DNA from 2 places in the Bifidobacterium sp. LH_230 genome. Region 2 is predicted to be linked to the other one. Evidence: riboswitches for the same ligand, from Rfam matches in the RefSeq annotation. Region 2 holds a riboswitch; the other holds the start of a gene.
The links. Region 2 has a riboswitch for FMN ahead of ribD (bifunctional diaminohydroxyphosphoribosylaminopyrimidine deaminase/5-amino-6-(5-phosphoribosylamino)uracil reductase RibD). Riboswitches for the same ligand answer to the same signal wherever they lie in the genome.
Positions count from the first base shown of each region.

Region 1: another riboswitch for FMN. It lies ahead of AC1A0G_RS00590 (ECF transporter S component); the one in region 2 lies ahead of ribD (bifunctional diaminohydroxyphosphoribosylaminopyrimidine deaminase/5-amino-6-(5-phosphoribosylamino)uracil reductase RibD).

Region 1 is NZ_JBKEWJ010000001.1:149,829-158,435, forward strand. Features, by position in the region: gene AC1A0G_RS00585 (energy-coupling factor transporter ATPase) at 357-3,167, opposite strand; gene AC1A0G_RS00590 (ECF transporter S component) at 3,632-4,252, opposite strand; FMN riboswitch at 4,258-4,410, opposite strand; partial or broken gene AC1A0G_RS00595 (DUF4143 domain-containing protein) at 4,455-5,252, opposite strand; gene AC1A0G_RS00600 (cell surface protein) at 5,786-8,607, shown strand, end outside.
Region 2 is NZ_JBKEWJ010000002.1:150,817-159,423, reverse strand. Features, by position in the region: gene AC1A0G_RS01700 (GTP-binding protein) at 1-1,781, opposite strand, end outside; gene AC1A0G_RS01695 (3'-5' exonuclease) at 2,029-2,556, shown strand; gene ilvD (dihydroxy-acid dehydratase) at 2,668-4,530, shown strand; FMN riboswitch at 4,758-4,899, shown strand; gene ribD (bifunctional diaminohydroxyphosphoribosylaminopyrimidine deaminase/5-amino-6-(5-phosphoribosylamino)uracil reductase RibD) at 5,013-6,128, shown strand; gene AC1A0G_RS01680 (riboflavin synthase) at 6,109-6,786, shown strand; gene ribB (3,4-dihydroxy-2-butanone-4-phosphate synthase) at 6,861-8,153, shown strand; gene ribH (6,7-dimethyl-8-ribityllumazine synthase) at 8,156-8,607, shown strand, end outside.

The sequences.
Region 1 (8,607 bases), on a different contig from region 2:
TGCCCCGCTATAGGAGCATGGAGCGAGGCGATTCGCTGGATTCTTCTGCTATGCGCCTCGCGGGGGAACTTCTCAGCGGGGCGAGTTGCGAGGTATTCCGCGTTTTGCCCCGCTATTGGCATGCTGAGTGGGGCGATTCGTAGGGTTTTCCGTGATTTGCCCCACTGGGAAGCCGCCAGCGGGGCAGAACGCGGATTCCTCTGGATTTGCCTCGCTGCAGAGGCGCTTAGCGAAGCGGAAGGTGGGATTCTTCCGTGATTGACCCCGCTGAAGGTGTGCTTAGCGAGGCGGGAAGAGGGGTTCTTCCTCGATTTGCCCCGCTAATGGTGCTGCTTGCGGGGCAGAACGCGGAACTATCAGATGAATGGCAACGCAACCAGCGCGGCGATATATATCACGGTAATCACGGCAAACGTCACATCGGCCGGCTGAATACGCAACTCATGCCAATGGGTCCGACGCACGCCCTCCTCATAACACCGTGCGTCGAGCGCAAGGCTGAGATTATCGGCGTGCCGTATCGCGCCGGCGAACATCGGCACGCACAACGCGGTCATCGCCTTGAGCCGAGCCGCAGGAGAACCGGTCTCAATGCTACCGCCACGGGCCGCCTGCGCGTCGGCGATCGCCTTCGCCTCCGCACCGAGCGTCGGCAGGAACCGCAATGCCAGACTCATCACCAGCGCGATCTCCTGCGTATGCAGACCGATCTTCGACAGCGGCGAGAGCAGCGAACCGAATCCGTCGGTCAGTGCGGTCGGCGTGGTCGTCTCCAGCATGACCGCACCGAGGATGATCACCAGCGCGAATCGCAGCGCGTACAGGATGGCAATCGTCACGCCGTCGTCGGTGATCGGTATCGGGCCGAGTCGTGCGAGCGTGGTGCCGGTGCGCACGAAGAAGATGTTGAGCGCGCCCATGACGACGAACATCGCGAGGAACATGTGCACGGATGCAAGCAATCGCAGCGGATTGATGCGCGACGCCGCGACGATGCCCGCGACCAGCACCGCGCCGAGCGCGAGCTGTGCCGGCGTGTTGATCGCGAATGCGGTGAACATCATTGCGAGGAAGGTCACCATCTTCACACGCGGGTCGAGTTTGGCGATGAACGATGATGCCGTTCGTGCGGGATGCACGGACGATGAAGGTGCGGTGGGCTCTGTGGATGCAGGGGGAGCGGGATGAGAAAGATTTCTCCGCTCGCTGCGTTCGGTCGAAATGACAGAGGATGATCGCTCGGCCGGGACGATAGAGGGGGATTGCTTGGTCGGGCCGACAGAGGATGGTTGAGTGGCTGGGGCCGCGGAAGGGTACTGTTCCGGTGATGCTGTGGAGGAGACGTGTTCCTGACGTTCCCGGTTTTCCTGCACGGGAAGCTTGTTGGCTGTACTCGTTGAAAGGATGGCTGATGGCACGGTTGAACTGTGACCGCTTGCATGCGCGTTCAACGTGATGATGCGGTCGGCTACGGCGTGGGCTTCATCGAGCGAATGGGTGATGATGAGCACGGTCACGCCCTGCGACTTGAGCGTGCGGATCAACTCGTGAATACGCGCGTTTGCATCGGCATCAAGACTCGCGGTCGGCTCATCCATCACCAGCACGCGCGGTCGGCATGCGATCACACCGGCGATCGCCGCAAGCCGCTGCTGGCCGCCCGACAGACTGAACGGCGAACGATCGGCCAGATCCTCGATATGCAACATTCGCATCGCCTCGTCCACGCGGGCGGCGACTTCAGGTTCGCCCAGCCGTTGATTGCGCGGCCCATACGCCACGTCTTCGGCAACCGTATCTGCAAACAATTGCCGTTCAGGATGCTGCATCACGAATCCGACCTCGCGGCGCAACGCCTCGCGCTGCTTGCGGCCGAGCGTGCGAGACGAGCGACGCGTATGGATATGGCGAGACCGGCTGCCGTCAGGACTTTCCGCAGTGATTGTTCGTGAATCGGCTGGAACCGACGGATCGGTTGCCACGGGAATCCCGACGACGCTGATCGACCCGTGTTGCGGCTGCTCGAGTGCGCAGATCAGGCGTGCCAGCGTGGATTTGCCGGCACCGTTCTCGCCCATGATCGCCACGACCTCGCTGGCTTTCACCGTCAGCGACAGGTCGTCCAGCGCGGGGGTGTCGGCCCCCGGATATTGGTAGGTCACATGGCTGACGACGATGGCGTTCCCGGTACCTTTGGATGAGGCCGTGTCGTTGTTCGATGCTTTATCGTTGTCATTTCGAGCGGAGCGCAGCGAAGTCGAGAAATCTTTTGGAGTGGTTGCCTGTGAAAGATTTCTCCGCTCGCTTTGCTCGGTCGAAATGACAGGAGGGCGGTGCTCGGTCGAAATGACAGGGGAGGGCGGCAACGGAGCCGCATCGGCGACAATCCGTCCGCGCTCCAGTCGCACTACGCGGGTCGCGCGCGCCACCTCGTCCTCATGATGCGTCACATGCACGATCGTCGTGCCCTGCGCATGCAGCTCGTCCAGAATCCGCATCACTTCGGCCCTCGCGGCCGGGTCGAGCATCGCGGTCGGCTCGTCCAGCACCAGCATGGACGGGTGCATCGCCAGCATGCCGGCGATCGCCACGCGCTGCTGCTGCCCGCCGCTCATCCTTGTCGGATCATCGAACCGATGCGCGGTCATGCCGACCGCATCCAACGATTCGTCGATCCGCGAACCGATCGTCGGACGGTCCAATCCCAGGTTTTCCGGGCCGAACGCCACGTCGTCCTCGCTCACGGTGGTGACGAGCTGGTCCTCCGGATTCTGGAACACTGCGCCGATGCCGCGCCGGGCCGCCCGGTATTCCGCCGGATTCGCACCGAAATCGGACTCACCCGTCGAATCGGCCATGGTATCGTCTTGCGAGTCGCCCTCGCCGGTAATCGCACTGTCCGCGTCTGTCGAATCGGTCGATACTGCGGAACTGCCAGACATCCCGAGCGAGAACACATGATGGCCGAGCAGCGTGATATCGCCGGCGTCGGGCGCGGCGAGTCCCGCGATCAGACGGGCCAGCGTGGATTTGCCCGACCCGTTCGCGCCGGTCAGGCACACGTATTCGCCGGGCGTGATGTCGAGGCTCACGCCGTCCAGCGCCCAGGTCGCGCCGCCGTCATAGCTGAAGCGGATGCTGGTGAGCGTTGCTGCGAGTTCGGTCATGAATGATCCTTGTATATAAGTAGGTTGCGTACGGAGGCGGATTGTCGGACGGCTCCATCTTAGACATGCGGCTTCTGCTGATTGGTTCGTCGATGGATATCTGTGGGCCGTTGGTGGCTCTATCAGTGGGTGATTCCGGACAGAAAGCTCATTGGTGGGCGTATGCGGACGTTTGAACGGCTGCGCCGATGGACGATCGTGAGCGTGAAATCGTCAAGTGGGCGTTTACCTACCACAGAGGTGCTTCATAAGTGGGTGTTTCCGGACACGGAATTCGGAAGTGGGTGTTTGCCTACCATATAGAGCCTTCCGTAAGTGGACAAACACCTACCATGAACATATAAGTGGGTGTTCACCTACCACGAAAAGACCGGAATCACGGTTTTCATGGTAGGCAAACACCCACTTACGGATTGTTGCGTCCGGGATGACCCACTATTGAACCGTAAGTGGGCGTCGGCGGACTACTTGTCGAGCAGCGTGGTGATCGGCTTGTAGATCAGGAACGTGACAACGCCGTGGATCACGAACTTGAGCAGGTTGAACGGCAGCAGGGCCGGCACGATGAGCGCCGCGACCTGTGCGACGGTCATGTGCGCGTAGATCGGGGTGACGATGAGGTTGCCGACGATCGCGACGGCCAGCGCGCACACCGCGCCGACGATCAGGCCGATGATCGCGCCGTTGCGCGTGCGGTTCTTGCGGTAGATGATCGCGGCCGGGACCGAGAGGAACAGCGCGACGAGCACGGCCATGAGCGTGCCCCACGGGTCCATGAACAGGTGCGGCACGAAGCCGAGCACGCTCACGATCGCGGCGGCGGCCGGGCCGAACGCGAAGCCGGCGATCAGCGCCACGATGCCGGACGGGTCGTACTTGAGCCACTGGATGCCCGGAATGATCGGGAACTCCACGAAACTGGTGGCCATCGCGAGCGCGACGAACAACGCGTACATGGCGATGCGGCGGGTGGACCAGCGGCCCGAATCGGCCACGCCGGTCGAGTGCGCGGTGTCCGGGCGCGACGAGGTTGCGCTGCCGGCGGCGGTAGAAGTGGCGTTGGTGGTATGCGAAGAGACACTCATATCGAGCTCCGTTTCTTCCATCCGGACTGTAACCGTTGGCCCCGGATTCTCACCGGATCAGCCGCTTGCGCGGGTCGCGGGCTTGCGCGTGACGGCCGTTATGATGTCGGCCGCGCGTTTACCGCCAGTAAGGATTTTCACCTTCCCTGAAACTTACGTGCCTATGTATACGCCCACCCCCGGATTTGTGCCGGCAGCGTAGTCATTCGTTTTCGAGCAGCCCGATCGTATAAATCGGAGCATATAGGATTTTCCCTTCTCGGGAGATATTGCAGGGGCCGAAGACATATCCGGTATCGAGATGATATTTGGGTTCCGACAGCACATTACCCATTGCATGGTGGCGTTTGTATGATTTGCCGGATTTGATTTCTATGGGCAGTACGTTGTCGTTACGATCCTGAACAAGGAAATCGAGCTCGCCAAGTTTCTTGCTGTTGAAGTAGTACAGTTTGAAGCCTTGTGCCGCCAGTGCCTGTGCGGCGGCGTTTTCGTATATGGACCCATAGTTGATGTCGGGATTTCCATTGAGTACTTCAATGGATGTCTTCCGTAGGAACGAGCCGGTGAGCAGTCCGACGTCATTATAGAAGAGCTTGAACAGGTTTCGTTCTTTGCTCATTTCCAGAGGAGCACACGGCTCGTCCACGTTGTATGCCGCGAGGGCAACATTGGCTCCGACAAGCCAGTCGAAATCGGAGGCGAGAGCCTGGAATCGCGCCGATTTATTTATCTTGGAAAAAGTGAACCGCTTATTGGGGTTGTTCAGTTCGCTGGGGACGAGATCATAGATGGTGCGAATGTGCAGACGGTCCTCCCGGTGCGCGTATTGGCTGATATCACGTCGATATTCCCGCTTGATGTTTTCCTGTATGGTTCGCACGTCCAGGATGCTACCGTTGGTGCAGAAGGAATCGACTGCAGCGGGCATGCCGCCAATCACCATATATTTTGCATACAGATCCATGAGTCGTTGGTGGATGAACTCGTCGACTGTCTGTTGCTGTGTCAGATGATCGCGCAGACGACTGATTGCATTTTCAAACCATAATATGCAGAATAAATGACGTTTTCAAACCAAAAAATGATGGTTTTTCTACATTTTCCAACTAATTCGATGAACCTTGCTCGCCTGACTTGCCCGTTGTCGTAGATGAGGATGCGGGGCGCGTGCGCCACCTGGATTTTGCGCGAGGGGTGTTCGCTATGCGGGATAGGGGTCGGTGGGCGATCGGGGAATCGGGGGGACGGCGTGTCGCCTAGATCACATTCTGAATACGTGTGCAGGAGATAGTTGACACTTATATATCAATCGTCTCGAACGGGTTTGGCTTATCAAGATAAGTAGCCGATGGCAAGCGCTTGCCAAATGTTGCATTGGAGGATTGAAAACGTTTGCGTACTGATTGCAAGACCTACGTAGCGATTGGATTTTCGGGCTGATTCTGTCTGGTTTTCGTGTCTCGGGGGGGTAATCATGGCATCGCATTCACGAAGAAGCGAACGTTGTTCGTGAGACTGAAAGGTGCGATGATGAGTCGGAAGTCCCGGAGCGTAAACCTCCGCAGGGGTGCCCGCAGTAAGGCTGGGCTGGACTTCGCGCCGTCGTACCTACGTCGTGGCATCGCTGCCATCGTCACTGTCGCCTTGTCGCTGACCTGCATGGTGCCGTCCGCATACGCGCAAAATGATAGCGTTCTCAATTCGATCGGTGATTCCGGTGTGACCGTCATCTCCAACGGCAAGGTCGTGACCGATAATACGGTCGTGTCCGCGGCGGAATCGCTTGCGCAGCAGCGTGCGTCCGGGACGGTCGATGCCGATACGGCCGATACGGCTACCGCAAACAATACTGTCGGTACGAACGATACGGCCGATTCGGCGGACAGCTCGGCTCAGACCGATACGAATACGAACGATGCCACCGGCGGCACAGGCCAGACCGGTACGAACGGCTCACTCGGCAACGGCAATAATACGGTATTCACGAACAACAACATCTTTGATTCCAGCAACGGTCTGACCGCCGGTGCAAAGACCGTGCAGACCAACGACGACTCGGCCGATACCACTGACGCCAACGCCCAGACCTCCGATGAGGCGACCTCCGACCAGAACAATGGTGGCCCCCAATCCTCATCCGACGCATCCACCCAGTCCAACGACACCGCCGCCGATGCTCCCGCCGCTCAGGCCGATGCCTCCGATTCCCTCGACGGCCGCGACTTCGCCGGCCAGATCACCAAGACCATCAACGGCAAAACCTACATCCTCATCGGCAACGAACAACAGCTGCGCGCGATTGGCACGGGTAAGAAGGTTATTGGTCGCGTCTGGCAAATTCGACAGAGCCGGAAAACTATCTTCCGCCAATGGGTAGATGAAGGCAATCCCCGTGTCGCTTATTCCGGCGATGCCGATTTAAGCGAGCAGGGGACACTCATCGACAAGGAGTATTCCAACCCGGTTATTGAACTGCTGAGCCGCACTTATTATTTCACTATCGATGCTGACGGCAACCGCCATGATGTGAACGATACTAAGGACGCCAACACGGGCTTGACTTATACGTCCACAAACAACTACATCATCTTCCGCGACATCGACCTGTCCAGAAACGCGGCCGACACGAGCAACACGAACTGGACTCCGCTCATGTTCTCCGCGATCATGCTCGGCGCAAAGTCGCAGAATCCCGATACTGCACAAACGTTGTGGAACGGCATCAACGCTGAAGGCGATGCGGTGGACACGACGAAGGTGGACCGGCCGACCATCTCGAACGTAATGGTTCGGCAGACCGGTCAGATGGACCAGTCGAAGCAGTCCGGAGTTGGCTTCTTCGCGACGATTAGCAACCAGGTGAATATCGCCGAGAAGAATATCAGCAGTGCGGGGGAGACCGTCGTCTCGAACATCCGGCTGTACAACGTCGATGTGCGTAACGAGTCGGATTCCTTTAAAAAGCAGACGACTGTCATCGGCGTGGTCTTTGACATCCTCAAAGGCTTGCTTTCCGGCGTCGGTGGATTGCTTGATATTCTGCTCAATACGCTTATTCCCGGGCTGAACATCAGTCTGGAGGATGCGATCAGCGGTCTGCTGACATTGCGTGAAACGGATCCTTCATCGTTCGCCACCGGCGGCTTTGCCGGTCGTGTGGACGGTGAGGTTACGGTGTCTGACTGCGTGGTCGAGAACGTCACCGTATCTAATGTCAAGGGCATGACGGGAGGCTTTGTCGGCTACTCGACTGGTCAGACGCAGTACGAGCTGTTGTCCGCTCTGCTCGGAGACACGGTTAGCGTATTGAGCAAGCTGCTCAATGCAATTCCGGGATTAGGATTGGGCGACCTGGTCAACTGGCTGCTAAACAGCAAGGTCGTCGCTCTGAAGGATCTGCTTCCGATCGGATATTACAATCCGACCTTCACCAATGACGCAGTGAAGACTTTCACGACGGCGAACATGGTCATCGGTTCCGAGACGCAGGATTACGCGGGTGGTTTCATCGGCAATCAGATCGGCACGATCATTGAGCATTCGTCTGTGGAGAGCGGCAACGCGTACATCGTGAAGGCGAATTATTACGCGGGTGGTTTTTCCGGTGTGATGCGCAATGGCGTGATGCAAGGTCTGCTGAGCGATCTGGGCGTTCAACTGCCGAAGATCAAGGCGGCTCCGCAAAGCCTTGTCGAATCGTCGACTGTTGCGGCGAACGTTACCGTGAAGTCAGGTACATATGCAGGCGGTTTCGCCGGTGCTATGGCGAATAGCTTCGCCGTCAACGACACCGTTCAGGGAACGGTGAACGTGAACGCGTCCGGTGTAACGCTCACCAAGAAAACAGGCACGCTGAAGGTCGGCGACGTGATCGCCTTCGCGGGTGGTTTCACTGGTGCCGCCACGCTTGGCTGGGCGACTGATCTTGGCCTTGCGGATGAGGAAGGGAACAGTACTAATCTGCTATCAACCGTTAAGGATTTGCTGGGCGGCGTTCTGGGCGGCGATCAGGATATTTCGGCACTGCTGAGTCTGGTCGGTATCGACGAGTCCATAATTCTTGGCGTGACGATGGATGACGGCACGATTACCGTATCCTCTGGCAACAACTATGCTGGCGGCATCATGGGGCGCGGCGATGGCGCGATCCTCGCCGCATCCGATGCTGCTCACCTAGGCGGATTCTCGTTCTGGAAGAACGGTCGCCCGCTGCCTGAAGCACGTAATAATACGGTATCCGGTTTGAAATCCGTGACCGCGAAGGGCTCGTATGCCGGTGGTATCGCGGGTCAGTTGGGCACTGCATCGATCGGAGGTCTTGTCAATGACACGATCGGTCTCGGCGGCTATCT
Region 2 (8,607 bases):
CATGGTTCGAGCAACCGGCACCAGCCCTGTTCGACCGGGCGGTCGTCGCCATCGTTCGCATCGGCATCCCGGTCACCGGTCGCGCCAACGTTGTCACCGCGAGTCGCGACGGCGGAACCGGCACCATCTGCGGACGCATCCTCGGCATCGGAACCATACCCGGATACGTCGCCTTCGGCTCGTGCCATCATCAGGCCCTGCCGCACAGCCCGGTACGTGGCCTGGCGGAAGTCGCCGCCCTCCGTATGCTTCTCGTGGGCGCGCCCGGCGACCAGCGTGAGCCTCATGTCGGTGATCGGCGAGCCGGTGAGCACGCCCAGATGCTCCTTCTCGGCCAGATGGGTCAGGATCAGCCGCTGCCAGTTACGCGCCAGCACGTCGACGCTCACCGTGCTGGCAAAGCTCAGGCCGGACCCGGGTTCGGTCGGTTCGAGCAGGATATGCGCCTCGGCATAGTGGCGCAGCGGTTCGAAATGACCGACGCCCTCGACCGCGTGCGTGATCGTCTCGCGGTACAGGATGCCGCCCGGACCGAATTCGACGTCCAGCGAGAACCGGTCGTGCATGATCTGCCGCACGATCTCCAACTGCACCGCGCCCATGAGCTGCACGTGGATCTCCTGCAGACGCGGCACCCACACCACATGCAGCAGCGGGTCCTCGTCGTCCAACTGCTGCAACGCCAGCAGACACTTATGGACATCGTTGTCACCGGGCAGCAATGTATACGTAAGCACCGGTTGCAGACTCGGACTGGCCGCATCCCGTTCACGGCCCAGCCCCTCCCCCGGGAACGTGCGCGTCAGGCCGGTCACCGCGCAGATCGCGCCGGCCGGTGCCGATTCGACGGTCGTGAACTTCGCGCCGGAGTACACGCGCACCTGATCGATCTTCTCGCTCCAGCCGCCGTCATCCGACCCGTCACGCCCGGCACGCGCCGCGTCCTCCGCCGCCTCGCCGTCATCCGGGCCTTCCGCAAGCATCATCTTCGCGCGCAGCTCGCCGCCCGTCACCTTGAGCCAGGTCAGCCGGTTGTCCTGCGCGTCGTGCGAGATCTTGTACACGCGCGCGCCGAACGTGTCGGCCGCCGCATCGTAGTCCGGCTCGCGCACGTATCGTTCGAATCCGGTCAGAAACGTGTCGATGCCGTCCATTTTGAGCGCCGATCCCCAAAAGCAGGGGAACAGCTTGCGTTCGGCGATCATGCGCCGGATGTCGTCGAGCGGTATCGCGCCGTCCGACAGCAGCGCATCCGTCGCTGCCTCGTCCTGCATCGCGACGTCCTCGCTCGTCTCCGGAGTCGCGGCATCGTCCTCGAAATCGGTCACGCCGTCGCCGAACCGGTGCTTGAGCTGCGCCAGCAACGCCGCACGGTCCGCGCCGGGCGCATCCATCTTGTTGACGAACAGGAACGTAGGCACCCGGTAGCGCGCGAGCAGCCGCCACAGCGTTTCGGTGTGCCCCTGCACGCCGTCCGCGCCGGAGACGACGAGCACCGCGTAGTCGAGCACCCGCAGCGTGCGTTCGGTTTCTGCCGCGAAATCGACGTGGCCGGGCGTGTCGAGCAGGGTGAGTTCAAGATCGCCGGATTCGATGACGGCAGGCTCGCTGAAGATCGTGATGCCGCGGGCGCGTTCCATCGCGTTGGTGTCGAGGAACGCGTCGCCGTGGTCGACTCGGCCGAGTTTGCGGATCGTGCCGGTCTGGTACAGCAGCGCCTCGGACAGCGTGGTCTTGCCCGCGTCCACGTGCGCGAGGATTCCTGCGACGATGTGCTTCATGCCGACGCTCAGCTCCTTGCCTTGTGTTCCGTTATCTTCCGTCCGCGTTCACCCGTGCCGGTTGCCGACGAATACAACCTGTTTCACGGCTTGTTTCATGACCGGGACGTCTGTTCCCCCACCAGCATACCCACCGGCGTGTGCCGGTATGGTGCATGCCTGTATGATGAGGATTCGCCCGCACGCCGATGACGGGGAATGACGATCGGCATGCGGCGGACGGATTCAAGGATACGGAGGTACAACGATGACCATGCAGCAGCTGCCCGACGACTATGTGGTGCTCGATCTGGAGACGACCGGCATCAGCTGGCAGCGCGACACGATCATCGAATTCGGCGCGGTCAAGGTGACCGGTCGCAAGCCGGTCGCCACGTTCCAGCAGCTGGTCAACCCGCTGCGGCCGCTGCACTGGCGCATCACCCAGCTGACCGGCATCACCGACGAGATGCTCGAACCGGCCCCCGATCTGGACGACGTGCTGCCCGTGTTCCTCGACTGGTGCGGCGACAATGTGCTGATCGGGCACAACATCAACCGTTTCGACATCAAGTTCATCGACATCGCCGCGCAACGGCTGCTGCACCGCCAAGTACCGAACCGCGTGATCGACACGTTGGACATGAGCCGCACGATGTTCCCCGACGAGCGGCATCATCGTCTGCTCGACCTGATCCAGCGGTTCGACATCGCCGACGTGGAGGAGCACCGTGCGCTGGCCGATGCCGAACAGACGCGCATGTGCTTCGAATGGATGCGCGATCACAGCCGCTGATCGCAGGTGCGCGGGCGGCTTCCGGTACGCCGCGCAACGTAAACGATATGTGAATTCCACTATCCGACTATTGACAACACGCGTGTCTCGATTAAGGGCTTGAATAGAGTCATGGCAGAAATGAGATCCGCGAAACTGATGAATGGGCGCGTATTCGCGGGCGCCCGAGCCCTCTACCGAGCCGCCGGTGTCGACGGCAAGGATTTCGGCAAGCCGATTATCGCCATCGCCAACTCGTTCGATGAGTTCCTTCCCGGCCACGTGCACCTCAACAAGGTCGGCCGCATCGTCTCCGAGGCGATCAAGGAAGCCGGCGGCATCCCGCGCGAGTTCAACACGATGGCCGTGGACGACGGCATCGCGATGGGCCACACCGGCATGCTGTACTCGCTCCCCTCCCGTGACATCATCGCGGACACCGTCGAATACCAGGTGAACGCGCACTGCGCCGACGCGCTGATCTGCATCCCGAACTGCGACAAGGTCGTGCCGGGCATGCTCATGGCCGCGCTGCGTCTGAACATTCCGACGATCTTCGTTTCCGGCGGTCCGATGGAAGCCGGCACCACGGTGCTCGCCGACGGCACCGTCAAGAAGAACACCGATCTGATCTCCGTCATGTATGCGTCCGCCGACGACAACATCTCGGAGGAGGATCTGCTCAACTACGAGAAGACCGTGTGCCCGACCTGCGGTTCGTGCGCCGGCATGTTCACCGCGAACTCGATGAACTGCCTCACGGAGGCGATCGGCCTAGCGCTTCCGGGCAATGGTACGATCCTGGCCTCGCACGGCTTCCGCAAGGAGCTGTTCCGCAAGGCCGCGCGCGAGATCGTGCACATCGCGAACCGCTACTACCACGAGGATGACGATTCCGTGCTGCCGCGTTCGATCGCGACCAAGCACGCATTCGAGAACGCGATGACGATGGATGTCGCGATGGGCGGCTCCACGAACACCGTGCTGCACATCCTCGCGATGGCGCAGTCGGCCGACGTAGACTTCACGCTGGACGACATCGAGCGCATCTCGCACACCGTGCCGTGCATCTGCAAGGCGTCCCCGTCCGGCAAGTGGGAGATCTCCGACGTGCACCGCGCGGGCGGCATCACCGGCATTCTCGGCGAGCTGGACCGTGCCGGCAAGCTGCACCGCGACGTGCATTCGGTCGATTACCCGTCGCTTGAGGCCAAGCTGGACGATTGGGACATCATGCGCCCGACCTGCACCGAAGAGGCCAAGACCATGTACCATGCGGCTCCGGGCCACATCGTGTCGCCGGAACCGTGGACGCATGAGACGCTGTTCGATTCGCTCGACACCGATCGTGTGAACGGCGCGATCCACGACATCGATCATCCGGAGATCCACGAGGGTGGTCTGGCCGTGCTGCGCGGCAACCTCGCGCCGGACGGCTGCGTCGTCAAGACCGCGGGTGTGCCGCAGGAGATCTGGAAGTTCCGCGGACCGGCGCTGGTCGTCGAGTCGCAGGAGCAGGCCATCGAGGTCATCCTCAACGACACGTTGAAGCCGGGCATGGCGCTGGTGATCCGTTACGAGGGTCCGAAGGGCGGCCCGGGCATGCAGGAGATGCTGTACCCGACGTCGTTCGTCAAGGGCAAGGGCATCGGCAAGCAGGTGGCCATGCTGACCGACGGCCGTTACTCCGGCGGTTCGTCCGGTCTGGCAATCGGCCACATCGCGCCTGAGGCCGCGAACAAGGGTCCGATCGCGCTCATCAAGAACGGCGACATCATCAACATCGACATCGAGAACCGTTCGGTGAACGTGGAGCTGACCGACGAGCAGCTGGCCGAGCGCCGCGCCGAGCTCGAGGCCGGCGACGGCTACGTGGCGCACCGCGACCGCAAGGTGTCGCAGGCCCTCAAGGCCTACGCTGCGTTCGCTCGCTCCGCGGACAAGGGCGCCACTCGTGACCCCGACCTGATCAACAAGCTGTCCGGCCTCGCCTGATGATCTTCTGACCAGACATACGAAGGGGGCGGAATCGCACATGCGGTTCCGCCCCCTTCGTCGTATCTCACCACTGCTTATCAGAGCATCGGCATGCGCCAACGGTTCCGTGCGGCGGCCATACGCATTCCCGATAGCCGACTCATGCCAGCGCATATGTCCGCATATCGGACATGCCATGCGGCGTTGACTGGACGTCTCCGTATGCTAAGCCGCGATAACCGAACACGCATCTTCAGGGCAGGGTGAAATTCCCGATCGGCGGTACAGTCCGCGAGCAGCGCGCCTTGGCGCGATGTTGGAGCATACGCTCATGAACCGGTGAGACTCCGGTACCGACAGTTACAGTCTGGATGGAAGAAGTTGCAGCAGCACGATGCAGGCGGAAGCATATCCGAATGCCGTCTATCCGCATGCGGTCGTGCCGTCACTGATCCCACGAATCCCTGGACATGCCCTCGTTGCCGAAGGAAAGGGGTTTCATGGGCGACAGGGAATTCATGTCCGTGGCATTGCGTCACGCACGGCTTGGGGCTGGCAAGGTCAATCCCAACCCGATGGTCGGCGCCGTCATCGTACGCGACGGCCGCATCATCGCCACGGGCCATCACGATCACTTCGGTGGATGGCACGCCGAACGCGCCGCACTCGAAGCGGCCGCCGCGGCCGGCGTCGACGTGCGCGGCGCCACCATCTACGTCACGCTCGAACCATGCTGTCACACCGGCAAGCAGCCGCCATGCTCGCAGGCTCTCATCGACGCCGGCATCGCACGCGTCGTCGTCGGCTCCCCCGACCCGAATCCGCTCGTCGCCGGCAAGGGCATCCGCCAGCTCGCCGACGCGGGCATCGCCGTGACCGAAGGCGTGCTGCGCAGCGAATGCGACGCGCTCAACGAGATCTTCCTGCATGCCATCGTGACGCATACGCCGTTCGTCATGCTCAAGTACGCGATGACGCTCGACGGCCATATCGCCACCGCATCCGGCCTGTCGCAGTGGGTCACCGGCGAGGCGGCGCGGCGGCGCGTGCACGAGGACCGTGCGCGCTTCGCTTCGATCCTCGTCGGCGTGAACACCGTGCTCGCCGACGATCCGCAGCTCACCAGCCGCATCGAGCATGGGCACAACCCGCTGCGTGTGATCTGTGACACGCATCTGCGCACGCCGCTCGACGCGCAGGTCGTGGCGACCGCCGCACACACCCCCACGATCATCGCCACCGCCAGCGCGAATGACGCGCGCGCCCAGCAGTACCGCGACCGTGGCTGCGAAGTGCTGCGCGTCGTGACCGACGGCGACGGCCATGCCAGCATCGCAGCCGTCGCCGCAGCGCTCTATGCGCGCGGCATCGACAGCATCATGATCGAAGGCGGCAGCGGCATCGCATGGTCGGCGCTGGACGCGGGCATCGTCACGAAGGTCAGCGCCTACATCGCGCCCAAGCTGTTCGGCGGCGCCGGCGCGCCTGCGCCGATCGGCGGCCTCGGCGTCGCCTCGCCTGACGACTGCTTCCGCATCGCGCATCCGGCCGTCAGCGCCATCGGCGACGACATCCTCATCGAAGGAGGCGTGGACTATGTTCACCGGCATCGTTGAGGACCTCGGCACGGTGCTGGCCGTGGAGCGCGGCGCGGACTTCGCCCGGCTGACCGTCGATTCGCCCGTCGTCGTCACCGACCGCACCATGCTCGGCGACAGCATCGCCGTCAACGGCGTGTGCCTGACGGTCACCGGCCTGCATGGCACCGCATTCACGGCGGATGTGATGCACGAGACCCTGCGCCGTTCCAGCCTCGGCGCGCTCAGGCGCGGCAGCCACGTGAACGTGGAGCGCGCAATGCCGGCGGACGGCCGCTTCTCCGGGCATTTCGTCTCCGGGCACATCGACGGCACCGGCACCATCGCCTCGATCACGCGCGACGGCATCGCCACGGCGTACGCGATTCGCGCGCCGTACGCGCTGCTGCGCGCCATCGCCGAAAAGGGCTCGATCGCCGTCGAAGGCATCAGCCTGACGGTCACGTTCGCCAATGCAGATGCGTTCGGCGTCGCGGTCATTCCGCACACCGCAGCGCACACCGTCCTGCCCGAACGCCGCGTGGGCGACATCGTGAACCTCGAAATCGATCCTCTGGCACGGTACGTGGCGCGGCTCATGGCGATGCCGGCGCGCGCCGCCGACGCCAGCGCCGATGCCGCCAGTGCGCACGCCGATGGCATCACCGAGCAGTTCCTCGCCGCGCATGGATTCTGACGCGCGGCCGTCATCGCCCCGTCATCACCTTTCATCATCGTCAACCTGTCATTGCTATCTGCAAGGAGCCTACCATGGCCATCACCGATTCCAACTCCCCTGTCACTGCCGCATCCCCCATCGAGCCCGAAGTCGAACGCGCCGTTGCTCGCGCGATCCGCGACATCGCCGCCGGACGCATCGTCGTCGTCGCCGATGACGAAAGCCGCGAGAACGAAGGCGACCTGATCTGCGCCGCCCGCTACGCCACCACCGCCAACATCGCGTTCATGGCGACGCATGGCCGCGGCCTCATCTGCACGCCCATGAGCGCCGAACTGGCGACACGTCTTGAGCTGCCGCCCATGTGCACGACGAATACCGACAACCATCAGACCGCGTTCACCGTGTCCATCGACCATGTGACCACGTCCACGGGCATCAGCGCGCGCGACCGGTCGCTGACGGCGCTGGCGTGCATCGACCCTGATACGCGTCCGCAGGACTTCCGCCGTCCCGGCCACATGTTCCCGCTGGTGGCGCGTCCCGGCGGCGTGCTGGAGCGCAACGGGCACACCGAAGCGACCGTGGATCTGGCGCGTCTGGCCGGGCTGGAGCCGTGCGGACTGTGCTGCGAGATGATGAAGGAGGATGGCACGATGATGCGCCGCGACGACCTGCGCGCCTTCGCCAGCGAGCACGGTCTTGCGATCATCACGATCGCGCAGCTGCAGGCCTACCGTCGCGCCCACGAGTTCCCGCGCACGGTGCGCCGCGTCGCGCAGGTGCAGCTGCCGTCCGACTATGGCACGTTCACGATGGTCGGCTACAAGGCGGATGGCGCCGAGCATGTGGCGCTCGTCATGGGCGACGACGTGCTTGCCGCCATGGCCGGCGGCGACGCCGTGCGCGAGCCGGTGCTGTGCCGCGTGCATTCGCAGTGCCTGACCGGCGACGTGTTCGGCTCGCAACGCTGTGACTGCGGGCCTCAGCTGCGTGAGGCGATGCGTCGCGTGGCCGAGCGCGGACGCGGCGTCATCCTGTACCTGAGCCAGGAGGGACGCGGCATCGGTCTGCTCAACAAGCTGCGCACGTATGAGCTGCAGGATCAGGGCTTCGACACGCTCGACGCGAACCTGAAGCTCGGCTTCCCCGCCGACGCGCGCGAATACGAGACGGCGGCGGCGATGCTGCGGAATCTGGGCATCGCGTCGATCGATCTCATGACCAACAACCCCGACAAGATCGGCCAGCTTGAGCGCGCCGGCATTGTCATCGACCGTCGTGTGCCGCTGGTCATTGCGCCCACCGACTACGATGCGAAGTATCTGTCCACCAAGGAACATCGAATGGGGCATCTGCTGGGTGCTCTGGCAAAGGAGAACTGATCATGACGGTATTCGAAGGACAGCTGGTCGCCAACGCCGCGAACGGCGAGGCGGCGCCGATCCGCATCGGCATCGTGGCGGCGCGGTTCAACGAGTTCATCACGTCGAAGCTGCTGTCGGGCGCGCTGGACGGCCTGAAGCGGCATGGCGTTGCCGAATCGGATGTCGATGTGGCGTGGGTGCCGGGATCGTTCGAGATTCCGATCGCCGCGAAGCGCATGGTGTCGACGGGCCGCTACGATGCGGTGATCTGCCTTGGCGCGATCATCCGCGGCAGCACGTCGCATTACGATCTGGTGTGCAACGAAACGGCGAAGGGCATTGCGCAGGTGTCGCTGAGCACGGATGTGCCGGTGCTGTTCGGCGTGATCACGACCGAGAACATCGAGCAGGCGATCGAACGCGCTGGCACGAAGGCCGGCAACAAGGGCTTCGACTGCGCGCTGGGCGCCAT